One region of the Pseudomonas sp. JDS28PS106 genome, then DNA from elsewhere that is predicted to be linked to it. Evidence: predicted binding sites of a transcription regulator. Region 1 holds the regulator's gene; the other holds the start of a gene.

The links. The regulator sigma-54, encoded in region 1, starts transcription at its own class of promoters, with help from an activator protein. The targets are predictions, from matches to a motif close to ANTGGCATNNANNTTGCTNT.
Region 2: a site for sigma-54 is predicted at 5,692-5,711, ahead of TRP66_RS15730 (flagellar basal body rod protein FlgF). Genes of this name have one in related genera too.

Annotation. Positions count from the first base shown of each region.
Region 1 covers NZ_JBAJGT010000005.1:172,777-182,485, forward strand. The annotation lists gene murA (UDP-N-acetylglucosamine 1-carboxyvinyltransferase) at 1-295, opposite strand, end outside; gene TRP66_RS10100 (BolA family protein) at 318-557, opposite strand; gene TRP66_RS10105 (STAS domain-containing protein) at 673-978, opposite strand; gene TRP66_RS10110 (MlaC/ttg2D family ABC transporter substrate-binding protein) at 975-1,628, opposite strand; gene mlaD (outer membrane lipid asymmetry maintenance protein MlaD) at 1,639-2,106, opposite strand; gene mlaE (lipid asymmetry maintenance ABC transporter permease subunit MlaE) at 2,106-2,903, opposite strand; gene TRP66_RS10125 (ATP-binding cassette domain-containing protein) at 2,903-3,712, opposite strand; gene TRP66_RS10130 (KpsF/GutQ family sugar-phosphate isomerase) at 4,012-4,986, shown strand; gene kdsC (3-deoxy-manno-octulosonate-8-phosphatase KdsC) at 4,986-5,525, shown strand; gene lptC (LPS export ABC transporter periplasmic protein LptC) at 5,552-6,124, shown strand; gene lptA (lipopolysaccharide transport periplasmic protein LptA) at 6,111-6,656, shown strand; gene lptB (LPS export ABC transporter ATP-binding protein) at 6,657-7,382, shown strand; gene TRP66_RS10155 (RNA polymerase factor sigma-54) at 7,551-9,047, shown strand; gene hpf (ribosome hibernation-promoting factor, HPF/YfiA family) at 9,121-9,429, shown strand; gene ptsN (PTS IIA-like nitrogen regulatory protein PtsN) at 9,443-9,709, shown strand, end outside.
Region 2 covers NZ_JBAJGT010000009.1:21,065-30,773, reverse strand. The annotation lists gene flgK (flagellar hook-associated protein FlgK) at 1-925, opposite strand, end outside; gene flgJ (flagellar assembly peptidoglycan hydrolase FlgJ) at 936-2,165, opposite strand; gene TRP66_RS15745 (flagellar basal body P-ring protein FlgI) at 2,176-3,285, opposite strand; gene flgH (flagellar basal body L-ring protein FlgH) at 3,299-4,012, opposite strand; gene flgG (flagellar basal-body rod protein FlgG) at 4,066-4,854, opposite strand; gene TRP66_RS15730 (flagellar basal body rod protein FlgF) at 4,900-5,640, opposite strand; gene TRP66_RS15725 (hypothetical protein) at 5,923-6,114, shown strand; gene TRP66_RS15720 (flagellar hook-basal body complex protein) at 6,209-8,008, opposite strand; gene flgE (flagellar hook protein FlgE) at 8,398-9,709, opposite strand, start outside.

The sequences.
Region 1 (9,709 bases):
GCACCAGGATCGACGCACGCATGGTCTTGACCAGTTCGTACGGCGCAACCAGCGTCTTGATGGTGCGTGGATCGATCTCGACGCTCAGCTTCTCGTCGATGATCGGCTCGATACCCATGCGACCGAACAGCTCGATCATGGTGGTGATATCGTGCAGGTGCGGCAGGTTCTGAACGGTGACCGGGCCATCGGCCAGCAGGGTCGCGGAAAGAATCGGCAGCGCCGAGTTCTTCGCGCCGGAAATGCGGATTTCGCCATCGAGACGAGCACCGCCGGTAATAATCAGTTTATCCATTAGAATCTCGACACCAATTTGGTCAGGTGCGCTCGGCCCAGGCAGCGCGGCTGAAGAATTTCATAGTGACCGCGTGGATGCTGCCATCGGCGATCCAAGGGTTCAAATGGGCATAAATCTGTTGCTGACGCTTGACAGGACTCAGGCTGGCCAGCTCGTCACTGATAATGTTCAGCTGGAAGTTGCAGCCTTCGCCTTCGACTTCCACCTTGATTTCGGGCAGCTTTCCTTCAAGGAAGCTCTTAACTTCTACAGCCTGCATGCTTAACCTCGATCGGCGCCGGACGCGCGCGGGTCGGCCATCATACAAAAAAGCCCTTGCTATGCGAACCCCGACCTCGGGGCGCCAGACAAAGGGCTTTTCTGTCACGACCTTGTTAATGGATGTCCAGCAACTCGCTCAGACCGGACACTTGGGCAATCTTGCGCATGTCGTCGGGCAGCGACTGCACCCGAATCGACTTGCCGGCTTCGCTGGCGTCGCGCATGAACGCCAGCACCAGGGCCAGGCCGACGCTGCTGGATTTCTCGACTCCGGAGCAGTCCAGCGTCAGTTCCCGCAGCTCACCCGCCTTGATCAACGCGGCGCCCTGCTTGCGAAGCTCGGGGCCGGTACGATAATCCAGCACACCGACCAGCCTCAGCTCGCCCGGCCCCGCGAGACGGACCGCGGACTCGCTCATTGCGTCGCCTTCTGGGCAGCATCATCGGTGGTCTGCTTGGCCTTGGCGACTTCACCGGCCCAACCATCGATGGTCTTGTCCAGATCGTTGCCATTGCGCTGCATGGCGTCGGCGAACTGATCACGGAACAGCTTGCCGATGTTGATGCCGTTGATGATCACGTTGCGCACTTTCCACTCGCCCGAGATTTTCTCCAGGGTGTAGGACACAGGGTAGACCGCGCCGTTGTTGCCCTTGACCTGCATTTCCACGCTCGTGCGGTCGGCGCCTTCATCCTTGGCAGGCGATACGGTAATGCCCTGGTTGTTGTATTCGAGCAAGGCATTGCCGTAGAACTGCATCAGGCTGCGCTTGAAGTTTTCCTGAAAGCGCTGCATCTGCTCAGGGGTCGCCTTGCGGGAGTACTTGACCGTCATGATGCTGCGCGAGATGCCGTCGGCATCCACGGCAGGACCCACGATACGGTTCAATGCATCATAGAAAGCGCTTGGATTAGCCTTGTACTGCGCTCTGTTTTGTTCCAGGTCGCTCAGCAATTCCTTGGTGGTGCGATCCACCAGGTCATGGGCGGAGGTGGCGGCCGCCGCATTGGCCATCAGTGGCAGGGCAGCCAGCAATACCAGCAGGCCACGGCGCAGAATAGAGATCATTTGAAGCTCCTCACTTGGCGTCTTTACTCACTGTATTGAGCAGGAATTTACCGATCAGGTCTTCCAGCACCAGCGACGACTGAGTGTCATGGATGGTCGCGCCATCCTTGAGCAGCGCATCGTCGCCGCCGACGCTGATACCCACATATTTTTCACCCAGCAGGCCCGCCGTCAGGATCGACGCAGTGGAATCGGAAGGCAGGTTATCGACCTTCTTTTCGATTTCCAGGGTGACACGACCGGTGAAGGTATCGCGATCCAGATCGATCGCGGTCACCTTGCCGATCGTGACGCCCGCCATGCTTACCTTGGCTCTGACAGTCAAACCGGCGATATTGTCGAAATAGGCGTAAAGTTTATAGCTGTCGTTGGCTGCACTGGTGGTCAGGCCGCTGACCTTCAGCGCCAGCAGCAACAGGGCCAGTATGCCGGCCAGCAGGAAAAGGCCGACCCCGGTTTCGATGGCGCGGTTTTGCATCAGAAATCTCCAAACATCAAGGCGGTCAGAATAAAGTCCAGGCCCAGCACGGCCAGCGATGCATAGACGACCGTCCTGGTCGTGGCACGGCTGATCCCTTCGGAAGTGGGTTCGCAGTCATATCCCTGGAACACGGCGATCCAGGTCACCACGAAAGCGAATACGACGCTCTTGATCACCCCATTGAGCACATCGCCCTGAAAAGACACGCTGTTCTGCATGTTCGACCAGAACGAACCTTCGTAGACGCCCAGCCAGTCGATGGCGACCCACGAGCCGCCCCAGATGCCGACCACGCTGAAGATCATCGCCAGAACCGGCAACGAGATGAACCCGGCCCACAGACGCGGCGCGACGATGTATTTGAGCGGGTCGACACCGATCATTTCCAGGCTCGACAATTGCTCGGTGGATTTCATGTTGCCGATTTCGGCGGTCAGCGCCGACCCGGCACGGCCGGCGAACAGCAGTGCGGTTACCACTGGCCCCAGCTCGCGCAGCAGTGTCAAGGCAACCATCTGCCCGACTGCCTGCTCGGAACCGTACTTGGTCAGGATGCTATAACCCTGAAGCGCCAGCACCATGCCGATGAACATCCCCGACACCACGATGATGACCAGCGACATTACGCCAACGGAGTACAACTGCCTGACCAGCAGCTGGAAGCTGCCGCCGATCCCGTCGCGACCCAGCAACGCATGGCCCAGAAACAACCCTGAACGTCCAAGTACGGTGACGATGTCCAGAGCCGAACGCCCCAGCAGGCGAACGCGGTCCATCAATGACTTTCTGCGCATCAGCGCTTCCCCAACAGAGCTTCGCGGAAATCCGGCGCCGGATAATGGAATGGCACGGGGCCGTCCGGCTCGCCGGTCATGAATTGGCGGATGCGCGGGTTGTCCGAACTCATCAGTTCCTGAGGCGTGCCCTGCCCCAGCACTTGCCCGTCACCCACGACATACAGGTAGTCGGCGATGCTCGCCGTCTCGCCGAGGTCATGGGATACGACGATACTGGTGATGCCCAGCGCGTCGTTCAACAGACGGATCAGGCGAACCAGCACGCCCATGGCGATAGGGTCCTGACCGACGAACGGCTCGTCGTACATCAGAATCCGGGGATCCATGGCGATGGCGCGGGCCAGCGCCACCCGGCGCTTCATGCCGCCCGACAGTTCGTCCGGCATCAGTTCCACCGCCCCGCGCAGGCCTACCGCCTGCAGCTTGAGCAGAACGATGTCGCGGATCATGTCTTCCGGCAGCTCGGTATGCACCCGCAGCGGAAAGGCCACGTTTTCGAAGACATCCAGGTCGGTGAACAACGCACCGCTCTGGAACAGCACGCCCATCTGCTTGCGGGCATCGAACAGATCACCGCGCGACAGTTCGGGCAGGTTCTGGCCATTGACCCACACCTGGCCGGCACTGGGACGCAACTGCGCGCCCATCAGACGCAGCAGGGTCGTCTTGCCGCTGCCGGAAGGCCCCATGATGCCGGTCACCTTCCCGCGCGGAATACGAATATCGACATTATTGAAAATGCTGCGCGTCCCTCGTTTGAAGGAAAGTCCTTTCAACTCGACCGCGTAGGCGTCATCGGCACTCATCTAAACTCCTTGCGATGCGGCTCCGCCGCCTGAACACCGACCATTCCGGGCCCGCGTCGTCCGGGCGGGCCGAACAAGCGGCGAACTATATCATTCGATGAGAGGCCACCCAAGAAGAGAACCCGAACGCCGATGAATATCCGATACGGTTGTGTGATGGCTATCAGCAATATCCCGACCCGTGGCGCATACGACCCGGAATTCGACCGTCGTCGACGAAAACTGCGACGATCAGAGGTGAGTGAATCGCTCATTACCGCTATAATCCCCGCCTTTTAGCAGCCTGACCGTTCAAACCCATGACTCGATCCAGCGACCTGATTCAATCTGCTCAGCGCACCATCCGTCTCGAAATCGAAGCGATCAACGGTTTGCTCGCTCATATCGACACGGATTTCGTGCGAGCGTGCGAAATGATTCTGGCCAGCACCGGACGGGTCGTGGTCGTAGGCATGGGCAAGTCGGGGCATATCGGCAACAAGATCGCCGCGACGCTGGCGAGCACCGGCACCACGTCGTTCTTCGTGCATCCCGCCGAAGCCAGCCATGGCGACATGGGCATGATCACTCGCGACGACATCATCCTGGCCTTGTCCAATTCGGGCACCACCAGCGAGATCGTCACGCTGCTGCCGCTGATCAAGCGCCTGGGCATCAAGATGATCAGCCTGACCGGCAATCCGGAATCGACGCTGGCAAAAGCGGCCGACGTGAATCTCAACGTCGGCGTGGAGCATGAAGCCTGCCCGCTCAATCTCGCGCCGACGTCCTCCACGACCGCCGCGCTGGCGATGGGAGACGCCCTGGCAGTGGCACTGCTGGAAGCTCGCGGTTTCACGGCCGAGGACTTCGCGTTCTCGCACCCCGGTGGCGCGCTGGGGCGCCGCCTGCTGCTCAAGGTCGAGAACGTCATGCACAGCGGAGACGCCCTCCCGGTGGTCCAGCGTGGCACGCCATTGCGCGACGCTCTGCTGGAAATGACCCGCAAGGGCCTGGGAATGACTGCGATCGTCGAAACGGATGGTAAGCTGGCAGGCATCTTCACGGACGGCGACCTGCGCCGCACGCTCGACCGTCCGCTGGACATCCGTCAAAGTGCCATCGATGAAGTCATGACCGTGCACGGCAAGACCGTGCGCCCCGAAATGCTGGCCGCCGAAGCCCTGAAGATCATGGAAGATTCGAAGATCAGCGCGCTGATCGTCGTCGACCGCGAAGACCGCCCTGTCGGGGCGTTCAATCTGCAGGATCTCTTGCGCGCAGGCGTCATGTAATGGAAGGTATCCCGATGACCGAAGAATTGATGCAACGCGCCAGGCCGATCAAGCTGGCGGTATTCGATGTTGATGGCGTGCTGACCGACGGCCGCCTGTATTTCCTGGAAGACGGCAGCGAGTTCAAGACCTTCAACACGCTGGACGGACACGGCATCAAGACGCTGATCGCGTCGGGCGTTACCACGGCCATCATCAGCGGTCGCAAGTCGCCGGTCGTCGAACGTCGGGCGAAAAACCTCGGCATCGCGCATCTGTTTCAAGGACGCGAAGACAAGCTGGTGGTACTCGATCAATTACTCGCTACACTCGGCCTGACCTACGAGCAGGTCGCTTACCTGGGCGACGATCTGCCGGACCTGCCGGTCATTCGCCGCGTGGGGCTGGGCATGGCGGTCGCCAACGCCGCCAGCTTCGTGCGCCAGCATGCCGACGGGGTGACCCAGGCGCGAGGCGGTGAAGGTGCCGCGCGCGAGTTCTGCGAACTGATTCTGAGCGCTCAGGGCAATCTGGAAGCGGCCAACGCCGCTTATCTATAGAAGCCGACCATACAGAGCCCACTATGTTGTTCAGTAAAAAGATCCGCAAGTTTCTGGTTTTCGGCAGCATCGCCCTTCTGGTGGCGGCCGCCGGATACTGGAACGTCAGCCCGGAAAGCTTCATGGACCAGCCGGCCGTCAGCGGCGACGAGGCTGCGATCGACTATTACGCGCTCAATGCGCGCAGCGTGCAGTACCTGCCGGACGGCAAGCTGCAATACGAGATGACCGCTGACAAGGTCGAGCACGTCAAGGCCACCGACGTGACCCTGCTAACCACTCCCGACCTGCAAATGTACCGCGGAACGCTGTTCCCTTGGCACGTTCAAAGCAAGCGGGGCGAAGTGTCGCCAGGCGGCACCGAAGTCGAATTGATCGACTCGGTTCGCATCGCCCGAACCGACGAAAAGAAACGTACGACTATCATCACCAGTAGTCGCATGACCGTATTCCCGCAGAAGCAATATGCGCAGACCGAGCAAGTCGTTAAAATCGACGCGGCCGGCGGTGCGACCACGGCCAAGGGAATGAAAGCGTATTTGAACGACGGCAGGATGGACCTGCTGTCCAACGTAAGAGGACAGTATGAGGCTCGTTAAAACCCTTCCTTTCTTGCTCGGCCTGAGCGCAGCACTGGGAAGCGCGAGCGCCTGGTCCCTGCCGACGGACCGCGATCAGCCGATCCACATCCAGTCCGATGATGCCCAGCTCGATGACAAGCGCGGCGTTGCGACCTACAAGGGCAACGTCATCATCACCCAGGGTTCGATGAAGATCACCGGCAACACCGTGACCATCACCCGTAATGCCCAAGGTGAAGTCGATGTGTTCACCTCCGTGGGTAATCTGGCCTATTACGAGCAGAAACCGTCGGTGGACAAGCCGATCGTGCAGGCCTACGCCGTGACCATCCAGTACTACGCGGCCCAGGATCGTATCGTCCTGATCGACAAGGCCAAGGTGATCAACGACGGCAATACGTCCGAAGGCGAGAAAATCGTCTACGACACGGTTCGTCAGATCGTCAGCGCCGGCCGCGCCAGTGGCACCAAGGTGACTGCGCCGCGTCCGCGTATCGACATGGTCATCCAGCCTAAGAAAAAATCCGAACAACCGCAGAAGGCCCAGTAAATGGCGACGCTTAAAGCCCAGCATCTGGCCAAGAGCTACAAGAGCCGCCAGGTCGTGCGCGATGTGAGCCTGTCCATCGAAAGCGGTCAGATCGTCGGCCTGCTCGGCCCCAACGGCGCCGGCAAGACCACCTGCTTCTACATGATCGTCGGACTGGTGCAGGCGGATCAGGGCCGCGTCCTGATCGACGACCTGGACGTCAGTCATCAGCCCATGCACGGCCGCGCTCGCGCCGGCATTGGCTATCTGCCTCAGGAAGCCTCCATCTTCCGCAAGCTGTCGGTGGCGGACAACATCATGGCGATTCTCGAGACCCGCAAGGAGCTCGATACCGCCGCGCGCCGCAAGGAGCTGGAAAGCCTGTTGCAGGAATTCCACATCACGCACATCCGCGACAACCTCGGCATGAGCCTGTCCGGCGGCGAGCGTCGCCGGGTCGAGATCGCGCGGGCGCTGGCTACCGCACCAAAATTCATCCTGCTGGACGAACCGTTCGCGGGCGTCGATCCGATCTCGGTCGGCGACATCAAACAGATCATCCACCACCTCAAGGCCAAGGGGATCGGCGTGCTGATCACCGACCACAACGTCCGTGAAACCCTGGATATCTGCGAAACCGCCTACATCGTCAACGACGGACAGCTGATCGCCGAAGGCAATGCCGAAACCATTCTGGCCAACCAGCTGGTGAAAGAGGTTTACCTCGGCCACGAATTCCGTCTGTAACAGCTCTGGAGTGCCCTTCTCGCTTGAGGGGCTTGACAACTTTTTATTTGTCACGACGCTCTAGGCAAAGCTTTAGGTTTCAGGCATATAATTTGCTTGTGATGGCGCTTCGGCGCTCTGTAGTGGATGGCGCATGTGCGCCGGCGAATAAGGTGTTAAGCCCCTGCCATGAAACCATCGCTAGTCTTGAGAATGGGCCAGCAGCTGACGATGACGCCTCAGCTGCAACAGGCCATCCGCTTGCTCCAGCTGTCGACTCTGGATCTCCAGCAGGAAATCCAGGAGGCGCTGGAATCCAACCCTATGCTGGAACGCCAGGAAGAAGGCGACGATTTCGATACGTCCGATCCACTGGCCGACAATATCGAGCAGGCGCCCGCCGCGGAAATTCCCGAGCCGACCTTCCAGGAGTCCACGACGTCCACCGTGGACAACCTCGAAGACGGTGAATGGAGCGAGCGCATTCCCAACGAGCTGCCGGTCGATACCGCCTGGGAAGACGTCTACCAGACCAGCGCCAGCAGCCTGCCCGGCAACGATGATGACGAGTGGGATTTCACGACCCGCACCTCGGCGGGCGAAAGCCTGCAGAGCCATCTGCTGTGGCAGCTCAACGTCGCGCCCATGTCCGACAAGGACCGGCTGATCGCCGTCACGCTCATCGACTGCATCAATAACCAGGGCTATCTGGACGAAACACTGGATGAAATCGTCGAGTCGTTCGATCCGGAACTGGATGTCGAGCTCGATGAAGTCGAAGCCGTCCTGCATCGCATTCAGCAGTTCGAGCCGGCCGGCATTGGCGCGCGCAATCTGGGCGAGTGCCTGTTGCTGCAACTGCGTCAGCTCCCTGCCAAGACTCGCTGGCTGGCCGAAGCCCAGCGCCTGGTCACCGACTTCATCGATCTTCTGGGCAGTCGCGACTATTCACAGCTGATGCGGCGCATGAAGCTCAAGGAAGACGAGCTTCGCCAGGTCATCGAGCTGGTCCAGAGCCTCAACCCGCGGCCCGGCTCGCAGATCGAGTCGACCGAACCCGAGTACGTCATTCCTGACGTGATCGTGCGCAAGGACAACGAGCGCTGGCTGGTGGAGCTCAATCAGGAGTCGGTGCCCCGGCTGCGAGTCAATCCTCAGTACGCAGGCTTCGTCCGTCGTGCCGACACCAGCGCCGACAACACTTTCATGCGCAATCAGTTGCAGGAGGCTCGCTGGTTCATCAAGAGCCTGCAAAGCCGCAACGAAACTCTCATGAAAGTCGCGACCCAGATCGTCGAGCACCAGCGCGGCTTCCTGGAGTACGGCGATGAAGCCATGAAACCGCTGGTTCTGCATGACATCGCCGAAGCGGTAGGCATGCACGAGTCGACGATTTCGCGCGTCACCACCCAGAAATTCATGCACACGCCCCGGGGCATTTACGAGCTGAAATACTTCTTCTCCAGCCACGTAAGCACTTCCGAGGGAGGCGAATGCTCATCCACGGCGATCCGCGCGATCATCAAGAAACTGGTTGCCGCTGAAAATCAGAAAAAGCCGTTGAGTGATAGCAAGATCGCTGGTTTACTGGAGGCACAAGGCATTCAAGTAGCCCGCCGCACAGTCGCCAAATACCGCGAATCCCTCGGGATCGCACCGTCCAGCGAGCGAAAGCGACTGATGTGATGCAGGCCGCGCCACAGCGTTCCAGCGGCGGGTTCTTCCCGCCTCTATATGCACTGGCAAAGGAGAAAGCTGTATGCAAGTCAACATCAGTGGACACCAACTGGAAGTGACCCAGCCTCTGCGAGAGTACATGGAGCTCAAGCTCCGCAAGCTCGAAGGACATTTCGACAAGATTACCAACGTTCAGGTCATCATGACGGTCGAGAAGCTGAAGCAGAAGGTGGAAGCCACCCTGCACATCCCAGGTGGAGAAGTCGTTGCCAATGCCGAGCACGACGACATGTATGCAGCCATCGACCTGCTGACAGACAAGCTGGACAGACAATTGCTCAAGCATAAGGAAAAGCAGCAGAACATCCTCAAAGGTGCGACCGCTCGCTGACACTACTATTCACATGATCCGACTTGAAAACATACTGACCCCCGGCCGTTCCCTGGTGAACGTGCCGGGAGGCAGCAAAAAGCGTGTCCTCGAAACCATTGCCAACCTGATCGGGCGCGAAGTGCCGGACATGGATTCGCAAACGGTATTCGAAAGCCTCGTAGCCCGTGAAAAGCTCGGTTCCACCGGGTTTGGCAACGGTATCGCCATTCCCCATTGCCGCCTGCCTGACTGCGCCGCACCGGTCAGTGCGGTGATACATCTCGATGCTCCTGTTGAA
Region 2 (9,709 bases), on a different contig from region 1:
GCTGCGTGTTGACCTGATCGTTCATGACCATGGCGACGCGGCTGAGCTCGTTCATCGACGGCACCAGCACTTCGGAGCGATAACGCAGCAGACCGCCGATCGCACCGCCGGTCACGACCGTGGTGACGTCGGTCTGGCTCTGGCCGTAGGCGATCTGCACGTTGTACTGCAGCGGATCGGCCGGGCTCGGCGTTGCCGACATCTTGTACGACGTGGCGCCGCTGACCAGCGACTGGCCGGTACCGGTGTAGATGTCGTAGTTGCCGTTGTTCTCGACCACTTTCACGCCGACCAGCTCGTTGAGCTGGCGCACGGCTTCGTTGCGCGAGTCCAGCAGGCTGTTGGGCGACGTGTTGCCGGCCGATGCCTGGGTGATCTGCTTGTTCAGCCCGGCAATGGTGTTGGTCAGCTCATTGACCTGACTGGTGTAGGTGTTGAGCTGAGCGTTGACGTTCTCGTTCTGCGACGACAGTTGCGCGGCAACGGAATTGAACCGCGAGGCCAGCGCCGAGGCCTGGGTCAGGAAGCTCGAACGCTCGGCCGACTGAGTCGCGTTGTTGGCGATGGACTGCAGGCTGGTGAAGAACGCGGTCATCTGCGCCGCGACACCGGTGGTGCTGTCGGACAGCAGTGCGTCGGTCTTGCTGGCCTGGCCCGAATACGCCACGGCGTCGGCGCTCAGGGCGGTGCTCGATTGCAATTGGGCGTCAAGGTAGCTGTTGTAGATCCGACGCACGTCGGACAGCGTGGTCCCGGTGCCGATGTAGCCGACACCCAGGCCAATGTTGATCTGCGCCGAAGCCGTGGTCATTACCTGCTGACGCGAGTACCCGGCGGTATCCACGTTGGCCGTGTTGTTACCGATGGTATTGATCGCGGCATTACTGGCGGTAATTCCCGAGAGCCCAATTGAAATCAGCGACATGATTAAAACCTTATAAAGTCGTGGAAGAGCCCGCTGCGGCGGCGTAAGTCTGGTAACTCTTCATCTGCTTCGCGATCTGCGAGATCTTGCTGGCATAGTCCGGATCGGTGGCGTAGCCGGCCTTCTGCAATTCTTTTACAAACTGTTCAGAGTTATCGGCCGAGTTGATCACTTCTTTATAACGACTGTTGTTCTGCAACAGGCTGACCAGATCGTGGAAGCTGTCGGCGTAGGAGTCGTAGGAGCGGAAGTCCGCCGTTTCCTTGACCATCTTGCCGTCGCGGAACTCGCTGGTGATCGCGCGCGCTTCGGCGCCCTTCCAGCTGCCCATTGCCTTGATGCCGAACAGGTTGTGGCTGCTGCCACCATCCTGCGAACGCATGATCGATTTGCCCCAGCCGGTTTCCAGCGCGGCTTGCGCCACCAGCATGACCGGATCGACGCCGATACGCGCCGCGGCTTCCTTGGCCAGCGGCAGCATGGTCGCCACGAACTGGTCGGCATTGCCGAACGCGCGCTTGGGCGGTGCCAGCGGAGGCTGAGCAACCGAGCGAACGAACTCTGGCGCTGGCGCCAGGTTCGGATCGGTGGTCCAGTCGCCGTTGCTTCCAGTTGCGGCCTGCGCCGGTTTTCCGGCAGCTGCCTGGGCGACATTGGTCGCAGCCGACGGCACGATGCCCGTCAGCAGGCGATCGGTCAGCTTGCTCGGCAGCGACAGGCGCCGCGCGTTGAGCGCCGCCATATCGTTGCGGCCTTCCACAGAGGCGGCGCCGGCAGCCTGATCGGCAGCGGCGGAACGGGTCGCCCATAACGGACGCTGATAAACGCTGCCGGCCAGACCGGTCTTGGCCGGCGCGTCGGCGGCAGCGGTCGCGGCGGACGTATCGGCAGCCGGCGCATGATTGACGCCCTTGTCCTTGGAGAGCTGGCGCATCAGCACGTCCTGCAGACCGATACCGTTGCCGCGAGTCGACAGTGTCACCGCCAACTGTTGGTCATACATGTCCTGATACTGCCGCGTTGCGGCGGTATTCATCGGGTTGTCCTTGGCCAGCACTTCGTTGGCCGATCGCATGGACTTGAGCATCTGGCTGACGAACAGCGACTCGAACTCCTGGGCCACCTTCTTGAGGTTGGCCTGGCTGTCCTTGTCGCCATGCTTCAACGAAGCCAGCCGGTTGATATCGGTGTAGGCACCGGTATCGACCGCCGTGGAAATTCCGCCCTTGGGCATATCCATGCTCGAACCCTCAGATTACGATCAGGTCGGCTTGCAGCGCGCCGGCCTGTTTCAATGCTTCGAGAATCGCCATCAAGTCGCCTGGAGCAGCGCCCACCTGGTTGACCGCACGCACGATCTCGTCAAGCGTGGTACCCGGACCGAACTTGAACATCGGATGCATTTCCTGCTCGGCGTTGACCCGCGAGCGTGGCACCACGGCGGTCTGGCCGTTGGACAATGGACCTGGCTGGCTGACGATCGGGTCTTCGGTGATGGTCACGGTCAGGCTGCCGTGAGTCACGGCCGCCGGCGAAACCTTGACGTTCTGACCGATCACGATGGTGCCGGTACGCGAGTTGATGATGACCTTGGCAGCCGTCTGGCCCGGATCGATTTCCAGGTTTTCCAGCACCGACAGGTAATCGACGCGCTGACCCGGATCCAGAGGCGCAGTCACTCGCACCGAGCCGCCATCCAGCGCCTGGGCGACGCCTGGGCCAAGCATATCGTTGATCTTGTCGACAATGCGCTTGGCAGTGGTGAAGTCCGAACGGTTGAGGTTCAGCGTCAGCGTATTGCCTTGATTGAAGCCGCTCGGCACCGCGCGTTCTACAGAAGCACCATTGGGGATGCGACCGGACGACGGAACGTTGACGGTAATCTTCGAACCGTCGCGACCTTCGGCGTCAAAACCACCGACCACCAGGTTGCCTTGGGCGATTGCGTAGACGTTGCCGTCGATACCCTTGAGGGGGGTCATCAGCAGGCTGCCGCCCCGCAGGCTCTTGGAGTTACCAATGGACGAAACCGTGATGTCCACGGTCTGACCCGGCTTGGCGAACGCCGGCAGGTCGGCGTAGACCGCCACTGCCGCGACGTTCTTGAGCTGCACGGTGCCCGATCCAGGCGGAACCTTGATGCCGAACTGCGACAGCATGTTGTTGAAGGTCTGCAAGGTGAACGGCGTCTGGGTGGTCTGGTCACCCGTACCATTGAGGCCCACCACCAGACCGTAGCCGATCAGCTGGTTGGCCCGGACTCCGGAAATGCTGGCGATATCCTTCAGGCGCTCGGCGTGAGCGCCGAACGCCGCAGTGAACAACAGGGTTGCCGCTATCAGTTGCTTGAACTTGATCATGTCTATCCCGCGATCAGAAAGGGAACAACGGGCTGAGGAAGAACCGGTCGAACCAGCCTGGCTGGCTGGTATCGGCGAATGCTCCAGTACCTGAATAGGTAATGCGGGCATCGGCGATACGTGTGGACGACACAGTATTGTCAGTCGCAATGTCATCTGCACGAATCAGGCCAGCTATGCGTACCAGTTCGTCGCCTGTGTTCAGCGTCATCCACTTTTCGCCGCGCACCGCCAGAATGCCGTTGGGCAGCACGTCGGCAACGGTCACGGTGACCGAGCCGGTCAGACTGTTGCTCTGCGCCGCCTTGCCCTCGCCCGAGCTTTCGCGGGAGCCCGAATACCCGGCGTTGAGGCTGAGATTGCCGCCGCCAACGGGATTGTTGGCGGTCAGACCCGAGCCGAACAGCGAGGTCAGGCCGATGCTGTTGGTGCTGTCCTTGCTCAGGTCAGAGCTGGCCGCCTTGCTCGCCGCCATCCGCTCGGACAGGGTGATGGTGATGATGTCACCGACCCGGAACGCCTTGCGGTCGCCGTACATATTCTGCTCGAAACCCGCCTGATAGATCGCGCCATTGTTGGCGGCCGCCGACATGGGCGTGCGAGGCAACACCGGAGCGTAGTAAGGATCGTTCGGCCGCGCGGCGGGCGCCACGCAACCGGCGAGCATGGTGATGCCGCACAGAGAAACGATCGATACGGTAAAACGCAGGACACTTGGGCGTTTCATGACACTAAAAACCTCGCGGTGTAGCAGGCGGATTGAGCAGTTGGATCAGGTTCTTACAGGGTCTGAGTCAGGTTCTGCAGCATCTGGTCAGCGGTCGAGATCACCTTGGAGTTCATCTCGTAGGCGCGCTGGGTAGTGATCATGTTCACCAGTTCTTCAACGGTGCTGACGTTGGAGTTTTCCAGGGTGTTCTGCAGGGTCGGACCGAGACCGTTCAGGCCAGGAGTGCCGATCTGCGGCGCACCGCTGGAGCCGGTTTCCAGGAACAGGTTGCCGCCGATAGCCTGCAGGCCGGCCGGGTTGATGAAGTCGGCAGTCTGGATGTTGCCGATGATCTGCGGGGTCGCCGCGGCGCCCGGCAGAGTGATCGATACCGTACCGTCCTGGCCAACCGTGAAGGTCTGGGCGTTCTGCGGAACCACGATGGCCGGCTCCAGCGCGTAGCCATTGGAAGTCACGATCTGGCCGTTGGCATCGAGGTGGAAAGTGCCGTCGCGGGTGTAGGCCACGGTGCCGTCAGGCTGGCTGATCTGGAAAAAGCCACGACCGTTGACCGCCATGTCCAGCGGGTTGTTGGTGGTCTGCAGGCTGCCGGCGGTGAAGTTCTTCTGGGTGCCGACGATGCGCACACCGGTACCCAGTTGCAGGCCAGATGGCAGCTCGCTGTCCTGAGTGGACTGCGCGCCCGGCTGACGCTTGATCTGGTAGAGCAGGTCCTGGAACTCGGCGCGATCGCTCTTGAAACCCGTGGTCGACACGTTCGCCAGGTTGTTGGAGATCGTGGTCAGGTTGGTGTCCTGAGCGGCCAGACCGGTTTTGGCAACGTACATTGCAGGAAGCATTCGTTTCTCCTCGAGCGCCGGTTTGTCGGCGCAAGCTGTCAGTGGTTAGCCAATCTGCAAGACGCGAGCCATGGCCTGGTCGTCTTCTTCGGCGGTTTTCATCATTTTGACGTGCAGCTCGAATTGACGAGCCAGGTTCAACACCGAGGTCATTTCCTCGACCGCGTTGACGTTGCTCGCCTGCAGAAAGCCGGACTCGACCTGGACGTTGGCGTCCGCTGGAGCCGGCTGACCGTTCTTGGTGTGGATCAGGCCATCAGGGCCTTTTTCCATGGTGTTCAGATCCGGGTTGACCAGCTTGATACGGTCGACCTGAGCCATAACCTGCGGGCTCTCGCCGGAAGAACGGATACTGATGGTGCCGTCGGCGCCGATCTCGATCTGCTGCTGAGGCGGCACGGCGATAGGACCGCCGTTGCCCATGACCGGCAAACCTCTGCCGTCGCGCAGCACGCCAAGGGCGTCGATGTTCATGCCGGCACTACGGGTATAGGCCTCGCCGCCGTCGGCGGTCTGCACTGCGATCCAGCCGTCGCCCTTGATGGCGATGTCCAGTTCGCGACCGGTCTCGATCATGGCGCCGCCGGAAAAGTCGGTACCCGGACGCTCGCTCATGGCATAGGCACGGGCAGGCATCACCTCGCCAAATACCGGCATCGAGCGGGCCTGCTCCAGGTCGCGCATGAAGCCGTTGGTTGAAACGTTCGCCAGGTTGTTGGCATGGGCCTTTTGCGCAACGGCGTTTTCAGACGCGCCGCTCATTGCCACGTAAAGCAACTTGTCCACAGTAATCCTCCTCCGACAGACGCTTGCCGCCTGTAGCTGTTCGCGAGGGGTTAAGCAAATTCCGAACCAACTTATCAAAACTGTTACACAGGGCCTGAAAGGCCCGGATTTGATGGGTTCCGGCGCTCGTGGGCAGTGACGGCGCTGTTCGAGGCGGCGGAGGATTGCCACAATGGCCGCGATGCGACCGACGCGACGCCAAAAAAACTGCGTGGCGAGGTGGCAAGGGGATTGCTTGTGTATCCCGGTCAATGTCAGAGCCTGACAATCCAAGGATTCACCATGCATTCGAAGCGCCGCGCGCTGGCCATACTGGCCGGCCTCCTGATCATCGCCACCCTGCCCTCCCAGGCAGCTCCGGCCCGCTTTTACAAATGGCAGGGCGACGACCGCATCGTCTGCGCCCAGACCAGTCCGGGGCCGGGGTGGACAAGGATGAATGGCAGCTATATCAAGGCGGATTGTTCGATCTGATCTATCGCCAGCACGACGGATCGCCAGCAAGCTGGCTCCTACAGGTCTACTGCACGTGGGAGCCAGCTTGCTGGCGATAGATCACGGCGAATCCTTACGTCGCTTGGATGAGCGTCTGCATCAAGGTGGCTTCGGTCGAGATCACTTTGGAGTTCGCCTGATAGGCGGTCTGCGCCTGGATCAACTCAATCAATTCCTCGGTCAGTTTGACGTTCGAGCCTTCCAGCGACTGTTCGACGATCGACCCCAGCGTGCCGATGCCGGGCGCATCGTAAATGGCCGCGCCCGACTCGATGGTCTCGGTCCAGCGCGTATCGCTCTGGGGTTGCAGGCCCTGTTCGTTGGCGAAGCTGGCCAGCATCACCTGGCCGATATTGCGGTACAGGCCATTGCTGAAACTGGCGCGCATGATGCCGCTGCCGTCGATGTTCATCCCGGTCAACAATCCCGGCGAGTAACCATCCACCTGCAACGAAGACCGCGCGGTCTCGGCGTTATGCTGCGAGAGCCGGCTCATGTCCAGGCGGATTCCCTCGGGATGGGCAACCGCGCCGTTGGAAATCCACTGCGCCGTGCTCTTGCCGGCATCGACCAGCCGCGAGGGTATCCAGCCGGTGAGGGTCAGGGTCTGGTTGTCCAGTTGCAATCCGGGCCCGCCCGTCATCGAGCTGATGGTGCCGTCGGCGTTGAACAGAAAACCGGCGGTATAGGGTTCCGTGCGTTGCGCATCCATCGGGTTGCGGTCATTGATCAGCAGATGCATCCGCCAGCTGTTGATTCCGTCCTTGACGAAGTACTGCTTGAGTTCGTGCTCATTGCCTTGGGAGTCGTACACCCTGCTGGAAAAGGTATGGTTATAGGAGGTCGGGTCCGAGGAACGGAACGTTGGCACCGGACGATCGACCACCGGGTCGAGCGCATCGATGCCGTTGACGCCGCCGTGACTGAGGGGCAGCGATACCGGTCCGCCACTGGCAGCGGGACTGGGCACCCAGGCTCCGCCTTTTTGTTGCGCGGGTATCCAGCGGGTCAGACTGAATTCAGTGTCAGAAATCTTCTTGATGTGCTGACTGCCGCCGGCATAGGCCATGGTTCCATCGGGACGTTTTGCCAGCGACCATTGCAATGGCGCCATGGAATCGGGATCCGCCGGGTTGATCCCGTCCACGGTAACGTATGAATTCCAGTGATCATCGTCGGTCTTGACGAAGTACTGTTTCAATTCATGGTCAGCCGGCGGGATGGCGGGCCGCGCCGGAGTGATCACCGTGCCGTTGCCGTCCACCACCTCGGGCACCGCCGGGATTCCGGCGTCCTGAATGGTTCGGGTGATGACTTTGGTGTAGGTCGAGGGATCGGCGGGGTTGAACAGCGGCAGCGTCGCCAGCGATGGCGTGGCCGATCCCAGGTTGATGACCTGGCTGACCTCGGTGGTGGCCTTCGGCGCCATGTTCGACGTATCGATCCTGAGGTCGGTCCGCACCCCGGGTATGATTTGCCCCCGCGCATCGGCGCCATAGCCTTGCAGCCGGCTGCCATGGTTGTCGACGATGAAGTCGTTGGCATCCTTCACGAAGGCGCCGGCTCGGGTATAGCTCACCGAACCGCGATCACTGATGACGAAAAAACCGTTGCCCTGGATGCGCATGTCCAAGGGATGACCGTCGCTGGAAAACGCGCCGCCCGCGTTGAAGTTCTGGCTGACGTTCGCCAGGCGCACGCCGTCGCCCACCGCGTTGCGGCCGCTGCCCAGACGCGCCGAGGAATACAGCGCCGCGAATTCCGCCCTTGAAGATTTGAAGCCCACGGTTCCGACGTTGGCGATATTGTTGCCCGCCACTTCAAGTCGCTTGTGAGCGGCACTCAGGCCACCTAGTGCAATATTGAATGACATGAAGACTCCCGAGCCGGATAACCGGCCAGTTCATGGATGCGTAATTGTTGTTGTCATTCACAAAACTGTTCATTGCGCGACGCCATGAAAGTCCCGTGACCACGAACTCGATTCTCGCACCCATCAAAGTAGGAGTTTTCTAGTTATGAAGTGGGATACTTCTAGTTATTTGCGGATTGCCAAGAGGTGCGCGCCTGGCGGCGCGCAGCTGGGTAGGAGCGGATTCATCCGCGATGGCTGGCAGGAGCGCCACACTTGTATTGTCTGATCAATTGCTTCGCGGACAAGTCCGCTCCTACAGAAACCAGGCCGGTCGTGAGGACGGAATAATACCCATAAAAAAGCCCCTTCATCAGGGGCTCTTTTATTCAAACTTCACTCAGCCATCATCAGGTCATCTGAATAGTGGTCTGCATGATAGTGCTCTGGGTGGAGATGGTCTTGGCGTTAGCCTGATAGTTGCTCTGCGCCTTGATCAGGTTTACCAGTTCCATGGTCAGGTCGACGTTGGAATCTTCCAGCGCCTGACCGGTGACATAACCCAGGGTGCCCGACTCCGGAGTACCGCTGACCGGAACGCCCGACGCGTAAGTTTCCCGCCAGTTGGTGCCGCCCGCCTGCGCCAGACCCTGCACGTTGGCGAAGTTGGTCAGCGATACCTGGCCGATCACCTGCGACTTGCCGTTGGTGTAGGTGGCGAACAGGTTGCCGGTCGCGTCCACGCTCATGGCGCTCAGCTGACCGGTTGCATAGCCGTTCTGGTCCTGGCTGATCAGACCCGAAACCGATGCGGTCTGGGTGATGCCGGCCATGTTCAGCTTGATAGTGTCGCCGGTCGCGCCGTTGGCTTCCCAGCTGGTGGTGGTGCCGCTGCCGACCTGAACGGCAGGCGTCCAGTTGCTGACGGTGAAGGTACCATCGGTGTTGAAAGCGATGTTGGCGCTGCTGGTCGGCACGCCAGTGCCGGTCACGACCAGACCGCCCGACGAGTTGAACGTCAGGTTGTTCACGTCAGGGGTTTCGGATGTCGGGTCGTTGATGCTGCGGCCGTCCATCAGCGAGTACATCGACCAGGTGTTGGTGCCGGTCTTCACGAAGTACTGGTCCAGGGTGTGCGCATTGCCCTGAGTGTCGTAGGTCGGAGTGCTGTACTTGATGTTGTAGCTCTTGGTGTCGTTCGGGTCGAAGGTGGTCACCGTGGGCAGCGCGGTGGTGGAGTTCAGGTTGGCGACGTTGGTGATCGAGCTGGTCGCCTTGGGCTCCAGGTTCGACGAATCGACGCGCAGATCGCTCAGGGCACCAGTGACGACGCTGCCGTTCGCATCGACGTTATAGCCCTGCAGTTTCATGCCGGCGCTGTTGACGACGTAGCCTTCCTTGTCGGTGTGGAATGCACCGGCGCGGGTGTAGAGCTTCTCGCCGTTGTTGCTGAGCATGAAGAAACCGTTGCCGTTGATGGCCAGGTCCAGGCTGTTGGCAGTGCCGGTGGTCAGGTTGCCCTGAGAGAACTGCTGGGCAACCGCCGCGGTGCTCACGCCGCTGCCGACGTTGGTCTGGCCCGAGGTGCCACGGATCGACTGGGCGTACTGGTCGGCGAACTCGACGCGCGACGACTTGAAGCCGGTGGTCGCAACGTTGGCAATGTTGTTGCCGGTAACGTCGAGGCTTTTGTTTGCTGCATAGAGCCCGCTAAGGCCGATA